One region of the Moellerella wisconsensis genome, then DNA from elsewhere that is predicted to be linked to it. Evidence: predicted binding sites of a transcription regulator. Region 1 holds the regulator's gene; the other holds the start of a gene.
The links. Region 1 encodes LexA, which represses DNA repair genes until DNA is damaged. Its sites were predicted from a motif close to TNCTGTATGTACATACAGNA; they were not measured.

Region 1 (3,445 bases):
ACTCTCTCATAAAATATTGTATTAATTCTAATCTAGTCATCCTTATCTCAGTATTTGAAGCTGAATATCCTTATGAAATCTATTAATTTACTTTTTTTGGTATAATAGAATTTCTCTAGAATCGAAATAATTCATCTATAAAAAGCAATGCTGCCTCTTATCTTTCTTTTACCTAATCTCAATTAAAATTTTTACTTTTTAGTAAATACTCATTTAGTCAGTGAAGATATGTTTATGAATTTCAATTTATAATGCTGAAAATCATTTTTAATGATTACATCAAAATAATGAAATATTTAGAAACACTTATTTTCACTTGGCATTAATAATATAGTTTTAGAATTATTTGTCAAAAAAGTACATTTACTGATAGTCAATAATGTACAAATATACTTAAGGTAAAAATACAGGTTTAAAACCTAAATATTGCCGAACGGCAGTGGTTTATTGGCTTAATTTAGCTCAGGCAATATCAATGCTATTCATTGATTAAATTTAATGTGATTTTTTTATTTTGTTTAATATAACAGCAATCAAAATCATGAACTGAATAAATGAGATTATTTAGATTAAAAATTCGATAATTCAATATTTATCTTTATTTATATATAACTCATATCATATTAAACAAACTTAAAAAGTAAGTTATAAAAATCAGCTAAGAAAAGTCTTATTCGAATAATTTTTTTTATTCATTAATATATATAAGTTATAAAAATTTAAAAAGTACGTATAATTACTCCCCCGTCGTGCTATCATTAAACAATAAATTAATACTTAACGTAATTTAAATTAATGAGTTATTAATAAAATACCTTTAATGTTATTTTGTCGATAGTTTGAATTTAAATTACTGTTAATAATGTTAAATATAATTCAAATACAACTTTATTGTTATCTTGTGGTATCTCTATTAATAATTTTTGTTTTCTTTTTGTTATATGTTATTTGTTTTTATTCTCATTTTCATTACCTACAACTCCCCCTCTTTAGCTATCTGTCAGCTATCTGTTTTGGCTGAGATCTGTGATAGCATATCGGCAGACTTCTGTTTCCGGATACCCACGTAATGAAAGATATCGTCGGCAATAAATTACTCGTCATGGCAGAGACTATTTGCCAATCAAGAGGCGTCAGACTAACGCCACAACGTGCAACTGTATTGCGCCTCATTGCAGAACAACCGGGCGCGATTAGTGCTTATGATCTTCTGGATTTATTGCGTGAAATAGAGCCGCAGGCTAAGCCACCGACGGTTTATAGAGGGCTGGAGTTTCTACTAGAACAAGGATTTATCCATAAAATAGAATCAACAAATAGTTTTGTTATTTGTCACCATCTGGATAATCCTAGCCATATTTCCGTCATGTTAATTTGTGATGGTTGTGGCAGTGTCACCGAGAGTGATTGTTCAGTCATTGAAGCGGCGATTGTTAACCTTGCAGAAAACGCTAATTTTCATATCCGCCATACGGTGGTTGAAAATCATGGTTTATGTCATCAGTGCTACGAAAAAGAAAATTGTGCTCATCCGGAACATTGTGGGCATGATCATAGCCATCAACAACGTCAGACCAATATAAAGAAGAAAATCTAAGATAGTTGGCAGATGGTTTATTTTCACTGAGGAAAATAGCGCATCTGCCTCGGAACATAATTTATGTGATAACCTTAACTATGCCTCAATAACTATACATCAATAACTATACATCAATAACTACAATGCATTTATCGCGGTTAATTAGGTTATTTTTGCTATCAAAAACTAATACCAATCTGCGTTACGAATAACACCGACAGCTAATCCTTCGATAGTAAAGCTCTGCTCACGCAGATCGACAACAATAGGCTCAAAATCAGGATTTTCAGCTATTAGTTCAACTTTATTACCGACTTGTTTAAAACGTTTTACAGTGACTTCATCTTCAATACGCGCAACAATAACCTGCCCGTTATGAACATCCTGAGTTTTATGCACAGCTAGCAGATCGCCATCCATAATCCCTATATCTTTCATCGACATACCACTAACCCGCAGTAAAAAATCCGCGTGTGGCTTAAACAATACTGGATCGACCTGATAATGGCTCTCAATATGTTGCTCTGCCAATAATGGTTCGCCCGCAGCCACGCGGCCAATCAGCGGTAGTCCTGGCGTTTCTGTTGGTTCTTCTAGCAGCAAACGAATACCACGGGAGGCGCCAGAAACGATTTCTATCACCCCTTTTCGTGCTAATGCCTTAAGGTGTTCTTCTGCCGCATTCGGCGATCGGAATCCTAAACTTGTCGCTATTTCAGCACGCGTTGGTGGCATACCCGTTTGCGAAATGTGATCACGCACCAGCTGGTAAACCTGCTGTTGCCTTGCAGTTAATGCTTTCATCTCGCCCCCTGTTTGTTTATACAGTCTGACTGTGAGTATATACAGGTAAATGGCGATTGGAAACCGTTAAATACGTGAAATCTCTGGATTCCTATGCATTATTGATATAATAAATGAACAATAAGCGTCAGTAATAATTATTATTGATTTAATAACTCATGCCATAACGCTGCCACAGAATCATTGCCCAAATAAATAATGCCAAGCCAATCGACACAAATACGGCGGCTGAACCAATATCTTTGGCTCTCCCGGATAATTGATGGTATTCACTGCCAACACGGTCAACAACGGCTTCTATAGCACTATTAATCAACTCAATAATTGCCACCAAAACTACGGCGCTAATCAATAAAATTCTTTCGAGATAATTTATATCGAGGTAAAAAGCTAAAATAATGGCTAAAATTGCCGCAACTGATTCTTGGCGAAAAGCCGCCTCATTAATCCAAGCCGCTTTCAACCCTTTCATCGAGTATCCTGCTGCTTTTATAACCCTTGTTAACCCTTTTGTTTGGTTTGCCATCAATAAATGCTCTCTTTAATAAAGGAAAATAAAATCTATTAAGTGATAAAAAGTTGTCTCGGTTCAACAGATCTACGGGTTGATTTCTGGTATGCTTGCGCAGTATTGCTAACAAGAGGCTATAACAATTTATGTCACTTTGGCGTAAACTATATTATAACATGTTGAATTTACCATTAAAGTTTTTGGTAAAAAGTAAACTTATTCCGACTGATCCCATTACAGAATTAGGACTCAATACCACGAGCCCGACGCTGTATGTGTTGCCGTATCATTCAAAAGCTGACTTATTGACGTTAAGACAACAATGTCTGGCTATTGGATTACCGGATCCGTTAAATTCTGTCGATATTAATGGCACTAAATTACCGGCTTATGTCTTTATTGATGATGGCCCGCGGGTGTTCCGCTATTATTCCCCAGATCCTCGCAAAGACTCGGTCAAAACCTTTCATGCGTATCTTGATTTGCATCGTAATAATCCAAATCTGGATATTCAAATGCTGCCGGCTTCGGTAATGTTTGGTCGCTCGCCA
Region 2 (3,445 bases), 1.1 Mb from region 1:
ATATTTATATTTAAAAACATTTTCAGAATACACTAATCGCCCTTATCTTAAATATTAAATTTATTACCGGATAAATTAAAGAATTTGCTACATTGATTATAACTCAATAAAAACCTTCGAATATCTTATCATTTTATCGTAGATTAGGCATGGGAAATTAAGAATCTAATTGAATAACTAATCACCAGAAAATCATCCATCTCATTTAGCTTATTGATTAATAATTATTTTATCATATTTAAGATTTTTGTCAGTTTATGTACTGTAGCTAAAATACAGTAATATTTGCTTATCTTTCATCCTATGAATTAGTTAATTAGATATTTAACTCATAAAGAGTAATTAATAACTTAATTATATTTAACCTTACAAAATAGAGAAAATTAAATAATGAATAACAAATAATAAAAAAGCCAACTTATTTGTAGTCTAAACACAAACAGTTAGCCTTTTTAGAATTATCTAGTTTCAATAATTATAAACTTTTTTCATATTCTATGGCTTTTTTCTCATCATAATTATGCTCCCACTTAGAAATTATAATTGCAGCAAGCGCATTACCAACGACATTTAAAGCGGTTCTCGCCATATCCAATATACGGTCAACACCTGCAATAAATGCTAAGCCTTGCAAAGGAATACCCACACTACCAAGTGTGGCTAATAGAACCACAAATGAAACTCCCGGTACTCCAGCGATACCTTTAGAAGTGATCATTAATGTAAATACTAGAATAATTTCCTGCCCGATAGATAATTCAATACCATAAAGCTGTGCAATAAAAATAGCCGCAATACTTTGATAAAGAGTCGAACCATCGAGATTAAATGAATAACCAATAGGAATAACAAAGCTTGTAACAGATTTAGGGGCACCGTATTTTTCCATTTTATCCATAATGCGCGGTAATACAGTTTCAGAACTTGCAGTTGAATAAGCTAATAATAGTTCATCTTTTAAAATACGAATAATCGTAAATATATTTATTTTACAATAACGAGCAATTAATCCTAATACCACTAGTGCAAAAAATAGAATTGCAACATGTACAATAACAATTAACTTAATTAATGGAACTAATGAACTAAATCCAAAGTTAGCAACAGTGACCGAAATTAATGCAAAAACACCAATAGGGGCATATAACATAATCATATTGGTCACTTTAAACATAGTTTCAGAAAAAGTCTGTAGAACATCTAATAGAGGCTGCTTTTTCTCTTTAGGCAATGAAGATAAACCTAAACCAAATAATACAGCAAAGAAAATGACAGGAAGCATATCACCACTCGCCATAGCTGCAAATATATTGCTAGGTACTAATGACAATATCGTATTAATAATTCCATGCGGATGACTCTCTACTGCTTGCGTGGTTTTTTCATATTGTGAGATATCAACCTGGGTTAATTGTGACATATCAATACCCACACCAGGTTGGAATATATTCGCAAATGAGATACCGACAATAATAGCGACTGTTGTTACTAGCTCAAAATAAAGAATAGTTTTAAAACCTAATGTACCGAGTTGCTTAGTATTACCAACCCCAGCAATCCCTACAATTAATGTTGATATAACAATTGGTACAACAATCATTTTTATCAATTGGATAAAAATATTACCTGCTGGATTTAAAATATTTAAAATCAACCAATCTTTATATTCTGTATTATTATGAAGAATTGCTCCTAAAATAATACCCAAAAATAATGCTATTAATATTTGCCAGCCTAAACCTAGGCGAAACTTTTTTTTACCTGTCTTATTTAGCGTCATATAATACTCTCTATATTTAATAGATTTTATGTTTATGTCATTTTTCTCCCCGGTTTTATATCTAAAGTTCGTAATTACCACAACTATAAACTCGAAAAAATGGAGCTATCCATCAGTGAAATATATTCAAAAAGTAAAAAATAGAAAGATAATTTGTAATTTTGTAACAATTGGTAATTTAATAAAATATTTAATTACAAAGTATCACGTTGTACATAGCACACTAATATAAGAATAAGTCTCATTATAGTTTGTAAAAATAGCTATCTTACTAGAGAAAGGGGCTCTTTCCACCAGCCAACGATGACTGAATAAATTTTAATTGACAATAAAGAAAATCGCGTTATAAATACACTGTATAAAGATACAGTTATGTTATGAGGCTATTATGTTACGGATTGAAGTCTTGTTTGATAAACTTTCCCCCCAAAAACCGTCTCCGAGTATTATGGATGCGCTAAAAATAGAAATTGAACGTAAACTAAAACCACAATTTCCAGAAATGATCACTCGTGTCGCATTAAGTACCTCACAATCAATTGTGATTAGTGGAACTAAAGTTGATCATGATAAGGAAAAAATACAGGAGATGTTAGAAGAGATTTGGCTAGATGACAGTTGGCTTCCTGAGCCTAACGAACAAATAGACTAAATCAACTCTTTTTTATTATATTAATTATGAAGGAGCATCTATGTCTCAAGCATTAATAATTATTGACTTAATTGAAGATATTATTGGTGAACAAGGTCTGTCTAATAGTAGTGCCGCCGAAACAAAAGCACGCGATATCATTAATAAATCGAATAAAGCAGCGCAATATGCGCGAGCTCATCAAATCCCTGTAATATGGGTTAAGGTGGGCTTTTCTGATGATTATCACGATATTCCCGCAGGCTCACCCATGTTTAAAAATGCACAAAAACTGGGAGCGTTAAAATTAAGTGGCTCAGGATGTCGATGGGTTAAAGAGCTAGACGTACAACCTCAAGACCATATTTTTATTAAAAAAGGTGTATCCGCATTCACTAGTAATAAATTAGATCAATGGTTAAAGCAGCATAATAACCAACATTTAGTCATCAGCGGTGTCAGTTCATTAATGGCAATCCAAAGTACGGCTCGTTTAGCTCATGATTTAGGCTATCAAGTCACTGTATTAGAAGATCTCTGCGCTGCAGCAAATGCAGAATTACATATGCAAAGTATGCAGGCATTACAAGGCATGGCGACAATCTCTTGCTCCACAGAATGGCAACAGTCATAAAAATCTTATTAACTTATATATCTATATTCGGATTATCTTGCGTAAATAAAATTTCTATTGGCTAAATTTTATTTACGCTATTAGCTTGCTATTCTTTGCTCAATATCGATTACGTAATATGAGTTTTCTCATATTACAATTAAAAACAACATGTTCTATCGCTAGGGAGATGCTGTATTATACTTGGTATATTACTTGGTTACCTGAGCTAAATAAATTTCTCGTAATCGCTTAGCTATCGGCCCTGGTATGCCATTATTTATCGGATGGCCATCAATACTAATAACAGGCCAAATCAATGTCGTCGCTGAGGTTATAAAGACTTCTTGAGCTTCGATAGCTTCATGTAGTGTAAATGCTCTTTCTTCAATCATTAAATTTTGTTCTTTGGCTAACTGAA

Region 2: MNY66_RS09625 (DinI-like family protein) is a predicted target of LexA. The motif match lies at 2,133-2,152, and genes of this name have one in related genera.

Annotation. Positions count from the first base shown of each region.
Region 1 covers NZ_CP093242.1:3,221,880-3,225,324, forward strand. The annotation lists gene zur (zinc uptake transcriptional repressor Zur) at 1,070-1,597, shown strand; gene lexA (transcriptional repressor LexA) at 1,766-2,383, opposite strand; gene MNY66_RS14045 (diacylglycerol kinase) at 2,532-2,909, opposite strand; gene plsB (glycerol-3-phosphate 1-O-acyltransferase PlsB) at 3,041-3,445, shown strand, end outside.
Region 2 covers NZ_CP093242.1:2,171,787-2,175,231, forward strand. The annotation lists gene lpxL (LpxL/LpxP family Kdo(2)-lipid IV(A) lauroyl/palmitoleoyl acyltransferase) at 1-33, opposite strand, end outside; gene gltP (glutamate/aspartate:proton symporter GltP) at 476-1,780, opposite strand; gene MNY66_RS09625 (DinI-like family protein) at 2,169-2,432, shown strand; gene MNY66_RS09630 (cysteine hydrolase family protein) at 2,473-3,045, shown strand; gene MNY66_RS09635 (D-amino-acid transaminase) at 3,237-3,445, opposite strand, start outside.